3 regions of the Shewanella sp. SR43-4 genome follow, and region 2 is predicted to be linked to each of the others. Evidence: predicted binding sites of a transcription regulator. Region 2 holds the regulator's gene; each other region holds the start of a gene.

Evidence for each region. Region 2 encodes ArgR, which controls arginine synthesis, uptake and breakdown. Its sites were predicted from a motif close to ANTGAATANNTATTCANT; they were not measured.
Region 1: the regulator ArgR is predicted to act here: its motif matches at 3,529-3,546, upstream of argA (amino-acid N-acetyltransferase).
Region 3: the regulator ArgR is predicted to act here: its motif matches at 2,462-2,479, upstream of H5123_RS10100 (YjiH family protein).

What each region holds. Positions count from the first base shown of each region.
Region 1 covers NZ_JACJEB010000021.1:27,605-33,502, forward strand. The annotation lists gene slmA (nucleoid occlusion factor SlmA) at 1-34, opposite strand, end outside; gene dut (dUTP diphosphatase) at 70-528, opposite strand; gene coaBC (bifunctional phosphopantothenoylcysteine decarboxylase/phosphopantothenate--cysteine ligase CoaBC) at 525-1,727, opposite strand; gene radC (DNA repair protein RadC) at 1,945-2,622, shown strand; gene rpmB (50S ribosomal protein L28) at 2,744-2,980, shown strand; gene rpmG (50S ribosomal protein L33) at 2,987-3,160, shown strand; gene argA (amino-acid N-acetyltransferase) at 3,638-4,957, shown strand; gene rarD (EamA family transporter RarD) at 5,058-5,898, opposite strand, start outside.
Region 2 covers NZ_JACJEB010000001.1:36,861-42,758, forward strand. The annotation lists gene H5123_RS00145 (GNAT family N-acetyltransferase) at 1-442, shown strand, start outside; gene H5123_RS00150 (hypothetical protein) at 512-868, opposite strand; gene H5123_RS00155 (GNAT family N-acetyltransferase) at 914-1,471, opposite strand; gene H5123_RS00160 (hypothetical protein) at 1,475-1,693, opposite strand; gene H5123_RS00165 (META domain-containing protein) at 1,816-2,241, shown strand; gene argR (transcriptional regulator ArgR) at 2,408-2,878, shown strand; gene H5123_RS00175 (Dyp-type peroxidase) at 2,940-3,878, opposite strand; gene H5123_RS00180 (ABC transporter ATP-binding protein) at 4,360-5,391, opposite strand; gene H5123_RS00185 (iron ABC transporter permease) at 5,394-5,898, opposite strand, start outside.
Region 3 covers NZ_JACJEB010000007.1:145,659-151,556, reverse strand. The annotation lists gene H5123_RS10115 (SCP2 domain-containing protein) at 1-187, opposite strand, end outside; gene H5123_RS10110 (peptidase U32 family protein) at 328-1,329, shown strand; gene H5123_RS10105 (U32 family peptidase) at 1,339-2,286, shown strand; gene H5123_RS10100 (YjiH family protein) at 2,723-4,000, shown strand; gene H5123_RS10095 (PilZ domain-containing protein) at 4,159-4,524, shown strand; gene radA (DNA repair protein RadA) at 4,610-5,898, opposite strand, start outside.

The DNA of each region.
Region 1 (5,898 bases), on a different contig from region 2:
GCTCACGGCGATTTATTTTAGGGCTTTCAGCCATTATCTGTTCCTTGGCTCAGTGACTACTTGAAAAGGTTATTTGGTGCCTGAGTGACCAAATCCGCCTTCTCCACGATCTGAGCTATTAAACTCATCCACTAGTGTAAATGCTGCCTGTACAACGGGTACAAACATCAATTGGGCTAAACGGTCGCCTATTTCGAGTGTGAATGGTTTATCACTTCGGTTCCAACATGACACCATTAATTGCCCTTGATAATCGGAGTCTATTAATCCGATTAAATTGCCTAAAACGATACCATGCTTGTGGCCCATGCCTGAGCGCGGCAAAATTACCGCCGCAAGGGTGGGGTCGGCAATATGAATAGCGATACCGGTTGGAATTAATACCGTTTGACCAGGTTCAATCACCATAGTCGCGTCGGTCATGGCGCGTAAGTCCATGCCTGCACTACCTGAAGTTGCGTAGGCGGGTAATGGAAACTCACTGCCAATACGCGAGTCGATAATTTTTAGTTCAATGGGTGTTTTCATGATTTTTTTAGTTGTTGTTCTATCAATGTAAGTAATTGGCGCGCTAGGGTCAGTTTATCTGTTGCCGGCAGTTGTTGGCTGCCATCTTGCCAGAATACCTGTAGTGCATTGCTATCGGCATTAAAGCCTAAGCCTTGAATAGAAACATCGTTGGCGGCAATCATATCAAGCTTTTTGCGCTGTAGTTTGCCGCGAGCGTATTGTTCGACATCGTTTGTTTCAGCAGCAAAACCGACCGTAAAAGGTCGGATAGCGTGCTGAGCTACCGCGGCTAAGATATCAGGATTTCGTACCAGCGCAAGTTGCATTTGTTCAGCTGATTTTTTGATTTTTTGATCCGCGACAGCTGCAATTCGATAATCAGCCACTGCGGCACAGCCGATAAAAATATCATGTTGTTCAACTTGGCCCATTACAGCTTCGAGCATCTGCTGTGCTGAATCAACATCAATACGCGTGACGCCTGAAGGCGTGGCTAAATTGACTGGACCAGAGACTAATGTCACCTTGGCGCCCATTTCAGCCGCTGCTTGCGCTAATGCATAACCCATTTTCCCTGAGCTGTGATTCGAGATATATCGCACTGGATCTATGGCTTCACGTGTTGGGCCCGCAGTTATAATCACGTTATGGCCGCAGAGTGATTTAGGGCCAAAAAATTGTACTAATTGTTCTGCCATCGCAGTGGGTTCTTGCATTCTGCCTGGGCCGACTTCACCACAGGCTTGATTACCAGATGCTGGCTGCCAGATGATGAGGCCTTTACGGGCTAAATTGGCTAGGTTCTCTTGAGTGGTGATGTTTTGGTACATCTGTTGATTCATTGCTGGGCATACAATAACAGGCGCACTGGTGGCTAAACAGGTGGTGGTTAGTAAGTCATTCGCCATACCAGCGTTAATACGTGCAATTAAATTAGCTGTAGCAGGTGCTAATAGAACAACGTCAGCCCAACGAGCGAGTTCGATATGACCCATAGCCGCTTCTGCTGCGGGATCGAGTAAATCAGAGGCTACTGGGTTGCCAGAGAGCGCTTGTATGGTCAATGGGGTAATAAACTCCATGGCGCTTTGGGTCATAATGACACGTACGTCTGCGCCACGCTCTTTCAAGCGGCGAATAAGGTCTGCACTTTTGTAAGCGGCAATACCGCCACCAATTCCGAGTAATACTTTTTTATTTGTCAGCATGATGCACATTATCCGACTCAAATCTAATTTCGGCTAACAATATCACAAACCTGTGACAAGTTACGTAGATCCAATCTCAAAAATATCGACCATACTGTGTAATTGATTCGAACTCTTTTTGAAAATGACAGTGACCGCTTATTGATGCTGTGATGGGTCATTGTTTTGTGACTTGAGTCGATTGAGTACGCTAAGTGTAATGCCACATTGAATATAAGGGACATTCATGGGAATTAAAGATTGGCCACAAGGAGAAGGGCCGCGAGAAAAATTATTGCTTAAGGGTGCAGGACATCTTTCGGATGCAGAATTGCTCGCGGTAATATTACGTAATGGTCTGGCAGGTCAAAATGCGGTGGATTTAGCCCGAAACATGATTCATCAGTTTGGTGGTTTGCGCAGTTTATTGAGTGCACCTAAAAGCCAAGTCTGTAAATTAGCCGGTGTTGGACCGGTAAAATATGCTCAATTACAGGCTGCAGCGGAAATTTCTAAGCGAATTGCGCATGAAAATCTACAAAGAGGACAAATTTTGACAAATCCTGATTTAACTCGGGACTATTTAATGAGACAATTGGCAGACCGATCCTATGAAGTGTTCGCCTTACTATTGTTGGATACCCAACATAGAGTCATTCAATTTGTAGAATTATTTCGTGGCACCATCGATTCTGCTTCTGTTTATCCTCGCGAGGTTGTAAGCCTTGTTTTGGAAAAAAAAGCGGCAGCGGTAATTGTGTGTCACAATCACCCGTCTGGCATTGCTGAGCCAAGTCAGGCAGATCGGCGAATAACTGAGCGAATAAAAAATGCATTGGCAACCATAGATGTTTCTTTGTTAGATCATATGGTTGTAGGTGATCAGGAGATAGTCTCCTTTGCCGAGCGAGGGTGGATTGTATAAACACTGCTTGATCTTATATGGTCAATCGTGTATAAAATGCGCCCTCTTTGTGCCTCGGGCGACGGCCATACGAGGCACATTAATGCTCGAGCGTTAAAAATTTGTTTTGGAGAAGATTGACATGTCAAGAGTATGCCAAGTAACTGGCAAGAAGCCAATGGTTGGTAACAACCGTTCGCACGCAAAAAATTCGACTCGTCGTCGTTTTTTACCTAACCTACAAAACCACCGTTTTTGGTTAGAAGAAGAAAAGCGTTTCGTGCAATTACGTGTATCTACTAAAGGTATCCGTATTATCGACAAGAAAGGTATCGAAGTGATTGTTAAAGAACTTCGTGCCCGTGGCGAGAAGGTATAATAGAAAATGGCTAAATCTAAAGGTAATCGTGAGAAGATCAAATTAGTATCTACTGCTAAAACTGGTCACTTCTACACTACTGAAAAGAACAAGCGTAACATGCCTGAAAAAATGGAAATCAAGAAATTTGATCCAGTCATTCGTCAGCACGTTATGTACAAAGAAGCTAAAATCAAGTAATTGATTTTTGATTCTTAAAAAAGCCCCTTAATTGGGGCTTTTTTTATGGCCGTTTGAAAATAGTCTATACTAAACTGTTGCATAAGCAGGTGAACTCAAATGGTGACTAAGCTGCTGAGTTGTCAGTACTGCGTAGTTGTTTACTATGTGTGGTGCATGATTAATCTTATGGCATTGAATCAAGCTCTGTGGTCATTATTATTATGTGATGATGTTTGAGGATTGTTATTAAAGTTTAATGTAATGTTATAAATATATGCGTAAAGTATTATTCACAGTAAAAATAAGCTAACTTTTTGGCTGTAATGATTTTTTCATATAAATTTGAGACACTCTGTTTTACTTTAAGTGAAATAAAATGCTTTAAAAGTGAATTAAAATGCAATACCATTCCCTTTTGGCACTACAAATCATTGTGTGACATTTTTTGTCATAATCATTAATGCACATCAAATTTATACCGAGGTGAATTTGCCCGTGAGAACCACTGAATTAGTTGATGGATTTCGTCATTCTGCTCCTTATGTTAATGCGCATAGAGGTAAAACTTTTGTCGTCATGTTGGGTGGCGAAGCATTAGCGCATCCACAATTCCGCGGTATTTTGAATGATGTGGCTTTGTTGCACTCGCTTGGGATTGAAGTGGTATTAGTCTATGGTGCAAGACCACAGATAGATGCCGGCTTAAAGGCTGCTGGAATTGAGCCTGCATACCATAATGGTATTCGTATTACTGATGATGAAACCTTAAAGATTATCAAGCAGGTTGCGGGGGCGACTCAATTTGATATTACCGCTAGGCTGTCGATGAGCTTAGGTAATACGCCAATGCAGAATGCACAAATTAACTTAGTCAGTGGTAATTTTGTTATTGCGCAACCGCTGGGTGTTGATGACGGTGTCGACTTTTGTTTAAGTGGCAAAGTACGTCGTATTGATGCACAAGGGTTACGCCGCCAATTAGATAACAACGGTATTGTATTAATGGGGCCGATTGCGGCTTCTGTTACTGGTGAAAGCTTTAACCTGACCGCTGAAGAGGTGGCGACCCAAGTCGCGATTAAGTTAAAGGCCGATAAGATTATTGGTTTTAGTGATAGCCACGGTATTTTAGGCGCAAATGGCGAAGTGATTGCCGAACTTATGCCAGATGATATCGAAGAAATGCTCAAGACAATGTCTGAGGATGATCATACTTCAGTGGGGACTATCGCTTTCTTAAAAGCCAGTGTTGAAGCGTGCCGCCGAGGCGTACCACGTTGTCATTTAGTGAGTTATTTAGAAGATGGCGCCTTGTTACAAGAGTTATTCTCGCGCGAAGGCATAGGTACGCAAATTGTTACTCAAAGTGCTGAGCGTTTACGCCGCGCAACCATTAGCGATATCGGTGGCATTTTAAACCTGATTCGACCTTTAGAAGAGCAAGGTATCTTGGTACGTCGCTCTCGTGAGCAACTTGAAATGGAAATAGAGCAATTTATGCTTGTTGAGCGTGACAATTTAGTCATCGGCTGTGCGGCATTGTATCCATTTGAAGAAGATAATGCCGGTGAGTTTGCCTGTCTTGTGGTGCACCCTGATTATCGTGATGCAGACCGTGGTAGCTTGTTACTCAATAATATTATTGGTCAGGCACGCGTGCGCGGTTATTCCCGTTTATTTGCGTTAACCACTCGTAGCATTCATTGGTTTTTAGAGCATGGTTTTAGTATTGTCGATGTTGAAGAACTGCCGAACAAGAAAAAGCAGCTTTATAACTATCAGCGTCGCTCGAAGATCCTTGCTTTAGATTTATAGTGTCGACGATAGGATAAACAGCTCAAAAAAATGCCGGATAAATCCGGCATTTTTTTGATTCAATTTTGTGACTTGCCATTAAATGGTTATAAATGGCCTATTATGCTTGGGCTTTTGCTACAGTATTGCGTCGTTGACGTTGCAGTAGCATATCGCCGATAAAGATAATCAATGCACCCCAAATAAAGCCAAAGGTAATACCTTTCTCAATATCAAACGGTTCATTAAATAATTTCACCGCCAAGATAAACATGATGCTGGGGCCAATATATTGAAAGAAACCCAAAATTGAAAAGGGAATTCTGACCGCCGCTCCAGCAAAACATAGTAATGGGATAGTGGTAATAATGCCGGCAGCGACTAAAAGTAAATTGAGGTCGAGAGTGTTGGCCAGCATGCTTGTTGTCGAGCTGTCTAAAGTGATGAATAGATAACCGAGGGCGATAGGTAATAAGATGGCTGTTTCGACTAATAATCCTGATTTAGCATCGATATTTACTTTTTTTCGTAATAAACCATAAAAGCCGAAGCTGGCAGCCAATGCCAATGATAGCAATGGAATTGATCCAAAAGATATTAATTGAACCAGTACGCCAATACTGGCTAAACTGACTGCAACCCATTGTAATTTACGCAGACGTTCACCTAAAAATACCATACCAAGCAATACGTTAAAAAGCGGATTGATAAAATATCCCAAACTGGCATCAAGCATATGGTCATTATTGACCGCCCAGATAAAAATAAGCCAATTAGCTGCAATTAGCACTGAAGTGACAAACAGTACTAAAAGTTGTTTAGGTTGTTTGAGTATCAGGCGTAGACGGCCAAAACCACCAATAAACTGCATCATGATAATCATAAAAATGAATGACCAAATTACACGGTGCATTAATATTTCTGTCGCGGGGACATGATGTAAAAGTTTAAAATACAGTGGT
Region 2 (5,898 bases):
TCAGCATATGCCTTATGCGCGATTAGCTCAAAAAGAAGCCATAGCAGTTATTAATCACCTAAACTCAAACGCTACTGATAATCAAGACAGAAGTGATGACGTTAATAGGGCGACATTCAGACCGCGAAATATTATTGCCGCTATAAGAGTCAAACCGATAGGCCACTATCAACTGGTAAATGGATTGTTAGTTCACCCCGACTATCGTGGCCAACACTATGCAAGCCACTTATTACAGTTTATTGCACCTAGATTAAAGACTAAACATTGCTTCTTATTTGCTCACCCATGGTTAATAGGCTTATATCAACAGCAGCACTTTGTGGCGATAGAACCGCTGCAAATATCGCAGTTACCAGCAGAAATCACCCAATTATACTATCGTTACCACTCTGAAGAACGACCACTGGTACTGATGCAGCTAAATAACCCTGAGCAATAATGCATATCAATGATTTAGCTAAATCATCCTAATGCGTAAACATAAATGAAGATAGTACAATAAAATAGGTTAACAATGATCGAAATGCGCACTTTCAATGCACATAAATGACACTTGCTGCATACTCATTATTGGCACATCTTTGACACTAATTGATGCCATATTGATCTGCTCAATTTGAGTAAATAAGGCTATCGCAGCATGATAGTCATTGGTTACCCCACAAAATACCCATCTATCATGCCAGCGCACAAAATATCCTGATTGCTGCACTTGTAGATTATCCTTACAGTGCACACTTGCTTCAATACAATCATATGATTCATTTGCCTCAGCCAATACCGCGGCAATCAGCTTCATGTTGTCAAATGCTGATAATCTTAAACCAAGGTAAGGTGAAAAAAGGGTTTCAAAGTCAGTACTCATTACATTCCTAATTAATAACCACTTTATTCACGCACCAAGACATAGTTAGCTGATGACATCGGCTGTAGAGGTGGCCAATAAACAATAATCACGTTGTTCAAAACGAAATTGATCAATCTGTGTCATCGCAGCTTTTTGTTGATGTGCCGCTAAAGAGCGAGCATTGTCTGCAGCAACATAGGTCACCATAAATGGAAAGCTAGTGTTTACTTGTTTTTTTAACTCACTCACTAACGCCGCAAACACGCCTTGGCCACGTTTTGACTCTTGAATCCAAACCGGCCCATATTGACACGAATTGGTCGTCGATAAAGCTTGCCCAGCCAACTCAGCGAACTTAATCTTTTGAATAATATGGCGATACAATGGTTGCGCGGAAAAAAATGACCATCTTGCCGCCATCACATAACCAATAATTTGCCCTTGCTCTTCTGCCACCATAAACCAATGTTGATTAATTAGCTGACCCACCTCACTTTTGGTGAATGAATGAGCATGTAATTGGTTATCTGAACCAGACAACTCATCATCTACATGAGCACGCTCTAACTGCACAATGGCAGTAACATCGGTGAATAACGCCTTACGGATAATAAATGACAATGATTATTCCTTTGGATCTGAATGGGGAGGTTGCTTCTTAGCCCATTCTATCACTAGCGCAACAGGCAGCGGAGACATAATTAATGTTCCTACGCCAATGAGCAATGCAATCACCAACATACCACTGACTTGCTGACCTATATCGCTTTGCCAATATAAGCCTACGCCCACCAGCAACATAATTAAGCCGATGATATGCAACACTTTGACTAATTTAATCATTTGACTCTCTTTAGTTCGTTAAATAATGTTCATTAATCCAAAAACTGACAATTATTTACTCTTTTATTAATGCTCAAGTAGTAGAATAGCGCCAATTTTTTCGTATTTGGAACCCTCTCAGCATGATAAAGCATATTCTCGGCGCCGCAGTTATAGTTATAGGCCTTAGTGCTTGCCAAAGTCCATCGGCCACTGTCTCAAATGAACAATTAATTGGTACTTGGCATGTCGACACCGTCCTCGACACTCCAACCATTAATAATAGTCCTGCAACGTTAGTTTTTGCCGCAGATGGCGAGTTAACAGGTAACAACAGTTGTAATCAGTTTTTTGGCAGTTATGCCCAGCAAGGTAACTTTTTACAGCTGGCACCAGCAGGCACTACCATGAAAGCCTGCGTTGACAGCTTTATGAGCCAAGAAGCCGAGTTGATGCAAGCTATTTCATTAGTACAACAAGTTGATTTCTCAAAAGGAAAACTTAATCTATTGTCAGAAAAGGGTGATACTCTATTGGTACTGACAAGACAATCATCGCCATTATCTTAATCATTTATTGCTTAAATGAGTCACAGAACTAACACAAGTGTCAGCTTAAAGTTCCACGACAAAATGAATTTTTATTCAATAAATTTGATTTTTTCTTGACTTAATAAGTCAATCTATTCAAAATGTGCTAGATTTTTGAATAACAAATATAAGATGAAATATCATTATGCCAGCGACAAGAAATCAGGATGAGCTCGTACGAACTTTTAAATCGATTCTCAAAGAAGAACGTTTTGGAAGCCAGAGCGAGATTGTTAATGCGCTTCAAACCGAAGGATTCGGTAATATTAATCAATCTAAAGTATCGCGTATGCTCAGCAAATTTGGTGCTGTTCGTACTCGTAACGCCAAGCAAGAGATGGTCTATTGCCTGCCTGCAGAGCTAGGCGTTCCAACTGCGGGTAGCCCAGTTAAGAATTTAGTGCTAGATGTTGATCATAACCAAGCCATGATAGTGGTAAGAACCAGTCCAGGTGCAGCACAATTAATTGCTCGTTTGCTGGATTCAATAGGTAAACCTGAAGGGATATTAGGTACCATTGCTGGCGATGATACGATTTTCATTTGCCCTGCAAGTATAAAAACTATTGATGATACCTTAGAGACCGTTAGATCTTTATTCAATTATAGTGAATAAAATATCACTATAAAAAAAGCAATGCCATGGCATTGCTTTTTTTTTTGCTTAACGCGGGTGGTTACGCATCATCGAATTGGGTTAAAAAATCTAATGATGGCACAAAGAATGATGATCCGGTCAACGCTTTGGTAAACAACATTAAATGATCATGATTTCCATGGCCATCACCGTGCACCATACTGCGAAGCATTTGTTCAAAATGTTCTGGAGTGCGGCACACAGAAATAAAAATCAGCCCTTGCTCTCGAATCGAACCATAAGGCATGCTTTGACGCAGGATTTCTAATGAATTACCTTGCGCATCTTTTAAATTAACTCGCTTGGTATGACTGGTTAATGGCTTATCTTCCGACTCATATTCAATATCATCAACTTTAGTTCGACCAAAAATATCTTCTTGTTTTTTCAGTGGTAAACGATGCCATTTACTTAAGTTATGCATGTATTTTTGTACATGAACATAACTACCAGAGGCAAACGCTTTATCTTCATTACCAACCAATGCAACCTCTTGACGATGGCGCCCCTTAGGGTTTTCGGTACCATCAACAAAACCGGTTAAATCACGGCTGTCCATAAAACGGAAACCACGCTCTTCATCAACGAGCTCAACCAAATCTTCAAACATTTGATTAATCTCATTTGCGACAAGATGTAAAATATCGTAACGGTCACAACGAATATGAATAAACAGATCATATTCCATTGCAGGTGCATCACGAATACCTTCATTCATAGCAGGAAAAGGTTTTAATAATGCTGGGCGCGCATCAGGATAAAAGGTATCCCAAAAATTAGCACCAATACCGACAAAGCCATTAAAAGCACTGTCTGCATATTGATCTGTGAGCTCATAGATGTATTGCGCCACATTAGCAATAGATGGACGTAACTGATCTTCAACACCATCATTGGCATTAAACATCAGGTACACACTGTGTAAATTACCTTCTGCGCAAATCCCTAACTGTTCACGAGGCATAGCTTGGTTATCCATATTAACTTGATCCACCTTAATACTAAATGTCGGCCTAAATGGTGATAATTTAACGCATTGAACTCATTAGAGAGCGATTCACATATCGTCTTAGTTTAGCTAATGATTAACTAACAATGAGCTTATCTTAATCAAATATAAATTACTTGAAGTGTACTCACATTTAGCTGATTTGTATCACCTATTGCACTCATATTCTCTCAAGTAAAAGATTGAACAGCTGTTTTAATAGATGGCTCACTCAACTCAAGTTATAGGATATTCTTCGTTAGCCGAAATCATAATATTGAGCTTATTGACTCTCAAACTTGTCATTTATTTGATTAACAGACCCACACTTTTATGACTGCATGCTGCAAGTAATGGTGTATTTTAAATTAAAGCAGCACAGTGGGCTAGACAGTAAACGGTTTTATAACAGGTTATGATTCAAGTCTGATGTTAACAATTATGCTCCACATTAAGATGACCATAGCAATCGTTAATTAAAAATGACTAGCGGATGTGGCGCAATGTGAATATCAACTCGTTGGCCAGGTATTAGTGTCGTTGATTGACTACTTACATCCAAGATATCAGCGCCAACTTTCACTTGATAATGGCATACAGTACCCAAAAAATGCCTTTCAACAATACAGCCACGACCATTGGTATTAGGATGAACTTCAATTTGCTGCGGTCGTAATAATACTTGCCCTTGGCTTCCAATCGGCCAAGGTAATTTTTCAGTACTATTAAGATTTCCAAGAGCATAATCAACTTGATAACTCGTGGTTACAGTAACAGGTAAATAATTACCCGCGCCGAGGAAATCAGCCACGTAGCGCTCTTTTGGCGAACGGTACAAGGTTTCCGCTTTACCATGTTGAATAATGGCGCCATCTTTAAATAATGCCAGCTTATCTGCAAAGACAAATGCCTCATCTTTACTGTGTGTCACAAACACCGCACTCACATTTCGCTTTTTTAATATGGCACGAATTTCCAGCATCATCTCGTTACGTACTTGCGCATCAATATTGGAAAAAGGTTCATCAAGTAATAATAATTCAGGTTGATATGCTAAGGCTCGCGCAATTGAAACTCGCTGCTGCTGTCCGCCAGATAATTCATGAGGATAACGAGATGACAAGCCAGTTAATTTAACCAGATCAAGCATCTCATCCAACCGAGTAAGGCGCTCCTTTGCATTAAGATTTTTAACGCCAAATAAAATATTATCCGCCACGGTTAAATGTGGAAATAAAGCATAGTCCTGAAAAATCATCCCGACACCACGTTGCTCACTGGCAACAAACACGTCATCACTGCTCATCACCTGGCCACTAATACTGATACTGCCTTGGCTAATGGTTTGCAAACCTGCAATCACGCGCAGCAGTGTGGTTTTTCCGCAACCACTGGGGCCTAATAATGCGACAATTTCGCCTTGCTGCAAGGTAAGATCTAAATGACGCAAAATCACTTGACCTTGATAATCACTACAGATATTTTCAATGGTTAAGGTTGACATAATTAGCCTTGTTGCTCCAAGGAGCGATTAAGATAAATCAATGGAACAAGCCCGACTAACACAATAACAATCGCGGCTAATGCACCATGTTCAAGCTTTTCATCTGAGACAAACTGAAACACATAAGTGGCTAAGTTTTCAAATCCAATGGGGCGTAATAATAATGCTGCGGGCAACTCTTTCATACTTTCAATAAACACCAACAATGCCCCGGCAAAAATCCCTTTACGCAATAACGGTAAATGAACCCGCCAAAGCAGTTGCAATGGGGTTTGACCCAAGGTAATACATGCCATGTCCAAAGAAGGCGAAATGCGCTTATAACTGTTCTCTAAACTACCGATAGATATGGCAATAAAACGTACACAAAAAGCAAAAATCAGAGCGAACACGCTGCCGGTCAATAACAATCCCGGTCCACGTTCACCCAGCCAATCGTAAACATCGTTAATCGCAAAATCAATAAATGTCAGTGGAACCAAAACACCAATTGCTAGGACTGTGCCC
Region 3 (5,898 bases), on a different contig from region 2:
GTTTGAGAAAATCGAGCTCATCTGACTGTAATTGTTCAGTTAACACTCGATTAAGCAGTGTATTGATCGCGGCTATTTTTAATTTTTCTGGCATGACACTGAGCGAGCGGCGACTAACCTGAGGTGCGAAATGCAATACCTTTTGCGCTAAGTGTTGCGATAATTGTTGTGATAATGCCTGAGCCATCGAGAGTACCTACTTGCAAATAGAGCCAATAATCAAGTGAGTTTACTGGTAATTTATCTAACGAAACCTGTTTTAAATCAAATCATGTTAACTCAATCACATTTACACTCCTGTTCTTTGAAAAAAATGAGAACACCAATATGGAACTCTTATGCCCCGCCGGTAATTTAGCGTCACTCAAAGCCGCGCTCAATGCCGGTGCTGATGCGGTTTACCTTGGACTAAAAGATGACACCAATGCGCGTTCGTTTGCAGGATTAAACTTTTCTGCCCCACAGCTAGCTCAAGCGACTCACTTAGCCCATAACCAAGGCCGAAAGGTGTTTTTAACCCTAAACACCTTCCCTAAACCCGGTGAGGAACATCGCTGGTATCAAGCAGTTGATTTAGCCGCACAATTAGAAATGGATGCGCTTATCGTTGCCGATTTATCATTACTCGATTATGCCCACCAGCATTATCCACACCTTCCGTTGCATTTATCGGTGCAAGCCAGTGCGACCAACCTCGGAGCGCTGTCATTTTACCAACAAGCTTTTAATATTGAACGGGCTGTATTACCACGAGTGCTGTCAATAAAGCAGGTTCGCGATTTAGCGAAAGTCAGCTCTGTGGATCTGGAAGTCTTTGCATTTGGCAGTTTGTGCATCATGGCGGAAGGACGTTGTCATTTATCATCATATGTTACAGGTCAATCCCCAAATACCGGTGGCTCATGCTCTCCCGCGAATCATGTTCGCTGGCAAGACAGTGGCAGTGATAAATTAACCAGACTGAATAATGTGTTAATCGATAAAGCCGATGCGAGTCAACAACTGGGCTATCCAGTGGTCTGTAAGGGTCGATATGTTGCTGAATACGATCAAGATGCAAAATATTTACTCGAATCACCCACCAGCTTAAGCACCTTAAGCTTATTACCTGAACTCGCTAAAGCGGGCATCAAATCACTCAAAATTGAAGGACGTCAGCGCAGCCCTGCTTATGTAAGTCAAGTGACCCACGTTTGGCGCAGTGCTATCGACACTTATTTGGCCAATCCCGATTCTTTTTGCGAACAACCACAATGGACGCAAGCATTGGCTAAAGTATCCGAAGGACAAATCACCACATTGGGCGCTTATCAGCGTCAATGGCAATAAGGTTACAGAATGAAAATATCTCTTGCTCCAATTAGCTACTGCTGGTCAAAACCTGACGTTGAGCTTTTCTATCAACAAGTGGCATTAAGTCATATTGATACTATTTACTTAGGTGAAACCGTGTGCAGTCGTCGCCGCGAACTCAAGTTTAACGACTATCTTGATCTGGCGAATATGCTTAAGTCTTATGGTAAACATGTGGTGTTATCGACCATGGCACTAATAGAAGCACAATCAGAGCTCAATGAATTAAAAAAAGCGATTGAGAATGGTGACTTTAGTATTGAAGCTAATGATATGGCGGCAGTACATTATGCACAGCAAGCCAAAGTTCCTTTTGTGTGCGGACCAATGATTAATAATTACAATCGGGCCAGTCTGGATTTACTGCATAAAAAAGGCATGTTCCGCTTTGTTATGCCATGTGAGTTATCTCAACAGTGGTTAAGTCGTATCATCAATCAAGGTGATAAACCCAAGTTTGAAATTGAAGTGCTCGGCCACGGCTATATGCCGCTAGCTCTTTCAGCGCGCTGCTTTACCGCTAAGCATTACCAATTACCGAAAGATAAATGCCAAACGATTTGCCAACGCCACAGCAAAGGTTTATTGGCTCAAACTCAAGAGTCGCAGCCCTTATTACGCTTAAATGGCATTCAAACTCAATCAGCGGCGCAAATAAATCTGATTAACCAAATTCCCCAGATGATCACCATGGGAGTGGACTATTGGCGGATTTCACCCAACAAATTAACCGATATTGACTTGGGTTCTGAGCTTGCCAGCGCACTACAACAGGTAACAAACGACCCATTTAATACTGAAGAACTATTCAATCAACAATTTAATCACAAGCAGCATACTGCAATCATTCATCATCATTGCAATGGTTACTGGTTCGGATTGCCGGGCATGGACTATCGCCAAGAGAACCAAGAAACTGTGTTTCCGTCATAAAAACTCAGCCGATTGCCATTAATGCAACCACTCATAACAATGATAATATTCATGTTCATTAATGGCATACAAGCGACTTAAAAACTCACACACTCAAAGCTGAAACACTCCAGAAACAAATCATTAACCAAATGATTATATTAGTTATTTATCATGTACAACATCATTCCCGCAAAGTAAATATCTACTCATATTTAACTAATATCTATTCGATTAAGTTATCATTTTACATACAGCAAAGAAGGGGGTAACCTTGCCTACCCAAAAAACACAACTGAATGGACATTCAATCTCTGTCCATAAGAAACAGTTGGATAGCCAAGCTGGCCAACTTACAGCAAATACGTAAGGTGTATTTAACGTGACACACAAAAAACATAACATTAAAACAATTCTTACCTTTATCATTCCGTCACTGATTGGTTTGTTACTGTTTATGACGCCTATCACTGTCAATGGTTCGATTACCATCCCAATTGCAATCATTTCAAAAGCATTGCAAAACCAAATGGGCAGTTCGATTCAGCTTATTGTGACCTGCATCGTTGTATTTATGGCAATAGCCTCATTGCTCACCCAGCTTACTAATCCTAAATTTGTGCGTAAAAATATTTTTTTACGCACCTTATTAAAAGTAAATTTATTTTGGTTAGCCGTGCGAATATTAGGCGCGGTCTTTATTGTCATGGTTTATTTGCAGATGGGACCTGATGCGATTACTTCATCGGCAACGGGTGGTTTAGTCTTAAATGATTTAGTGCCAGTACTATTTTCAGTGTTTATTTTTGCAGGCATGTTATTGCCGCTATTACTCAATTTTGGTTTATTGGAGTTTTTTGGCACGTTATTAACCAAAGTGATGCGTCCAATATTCAATTTACCCGGACGCAGTGCGATTGACTGTATGGCATCCTGGTTAGGTGATGGCAGTGTGGGTATTTTAATGACCACCAAACAATACGAAACCCGTTTTTACACGGCACGAGAAGCAGCCGTTATTGGTACCACTTTTTCAGCGGTATCGATAACTTTCAGTCTAGTGGTTATATCGCAAGTAAAACTTGAGCACTTGTTTGTACCATTCTATCTCACTGTGTGTTTGGCAGGATTTGTCGCCGCTATCATAGTGCCGAAATTACCGCCGTTATCATGGAAAAAAGATCTGTATATCGACGACACCCCACGCCATGAAGATGATGAAACAATTCCTGCCAGTCACGGTGTCTTTTCATGGGGATTTGAACAAGCAATGCAGCGAGCATCCTCTGCTGGTGGCATTAAACATGTCCTAACAGAAGGGATTAAAAACGTTGTTGATATGATTTTTGGGGTAATTCCAGTCGTTATGGCTATTGGTACCGTAGCGTTAGTGCTCGCTGAACATACACCAATTTTTAACTACTTAGGTATGCCATTTATTCCACTGTTAGAGCTACTGCATATTCCTGAAGCCACTGAAGCCTCAAAAACAATTGTGGTAGGATTTGCCGATATGTTTATTCCATCTATATTGGCCAGCTCTATTGAGTCTGACTTAACCCGTTTTGTCATTGCGGCATTATCTGTCACTCAGCTTATTTATATGAGTGAAGTGGGTGCTCTTTTGATTGGTAGTAAAATTCCGGTGAACTTTTTTGAGTTGTTCGTTATCTTTATCCTACGGACATTAGTAACGCTTCCTATTATTGCATTAATGGGCCATTTACTGATTTAGTAGGCGTAACTAAACATAACATCTTAATATCAACTCAGGAGCGCATTGCGCTCCTTTTTTATACAAAATATTCTCTGCGTAACCGAGATAAATCGAGTATGCTTAACAAATAAGCATTGGCTATGTACCATAGCCATATTGATGACTAAGGGTGAACCATGGACAACAGACGTAAATTTTCTCGTATTTTATTTGCAGCCAGTGCGCATCTTGCGCAAACAGAACAAACTTGGCGCACTAAAATTTTAGATTTAAGTCTCAATGGCGCTCTAGTAGAACTGCCAGCAGGTTATACTGGTCAGCTACATACCATTTTAACCTTAGCGTTTGTGTTAGCCGATTCTGATATTGAACTGCACATGGAGGCGGAAATTGTTCATAAGACCCCAGAACATCTTGGCTTAAAATGCACTCATATTGATGTTGACAGCATTACTCATCTGCGCCGTATTATCGAACTCAATATGGGCGATGCAGAATTATTAGATCGTGAGCTTACCTCGTTAATCACACCAGTTCCTTAAGCTTGCAGATAAACCATGAGATGTAAAAAAGGTAAGCCAATGACTTACCTTTTTTATACCAATAGTCCGCTGTATCACTCGAAAACTAATTAATCAGCTCAAGTAACTCATGGATAGTTTTAACTGGGATGATTTTTGCGCCGAGCCCTTCCATGGTTTTATGATAATTACGAAATGGAATAAAAATCTCCGTAAAACCATGCTGCGCAGCTTCTCTCACTCTGGGCACTCCGCTATCAATTGGGCGCACATCACCATTCAAGCTCAACTCACCCATAATACAAGTGGTTCTTGGCACCACAAAGTCATTTAAACTGCTCAATAATGCTGTCACTAGCGCTAAATCGATACAGGTTTCTGACTCATCAATTTTTAACCCACCAACGATATTAAAAAATGTGTCGTGGAATATTTTGGTTTTAGTATGTTTACGCAAAATACCGGTTAACATTTTAATCCGATTCATGTTTAACCCCACACATACACGCTGGGGAAATTCTGATTCAGTTTCAGTTGTTAAACATTGGATTTCTAATAGTAAATTACGGTTACCTTTACGAATACAGGTAATAGTCGAGCCAGGTGACTCTGTAGTAGAACCCGATAAGAATATCTCACTGGGATTATCTACGCTCACCATACCGCGTTCGCTCATGCGGAATATGCCCACGGTATCAACATCACCAAAACGGTTTTTATTGGCGCGCAAAGTGCGAATTTGACCATCATTAGTGTCGATATGTAACAGTGAATCCACGATATGCACTAAGGTTTGCGGCCCAGCAATTTCGTTATTTTTATTCACATGAGCAATAATGAACATGGTGACATTATTTTTTTTACAATATTGCGTAAATGCCTGCGCCGCCGTTTTAACTTGTGAAGGCGATCCTGGGCTGCCATTGGCGGCATCTGTGACGACCGCTTGAATAGAGTCAATCACCGCAAACTTGATTTGCTTGGCTTCTAATTCCTCAATAATAGCTTCTACACTGGTTTCAGACAGCAAAAACAAGTTATCTTCGTTGTAATGAAGCTTTAAACGATTAACTCGGTTTTTAAACTGCGATAATGACTCTTCTGCAGTACAGTATAATGATGCCATCGACTGTGACATTCGGGCCACTAGATCAGATAACAAGGTCGTTTTACCTGCGCCAGGATCACCGGAAATAATATTCACCGAGCCCGTGGTCAAACCACCGCTAAGCACTCGGTCTAATTCACCGATCTCAGTAAGTCTTTTTTCAGCATCCTGTGACTCAACTTCACTGAGTTTTTTTGAACCACCACCAGCAGCACCGGCGTATCCCAATACCGAAGTACGAGAAGTAGTGCTTTTTGTGGCAGATAATTTCATTTCCACTAAAGAGT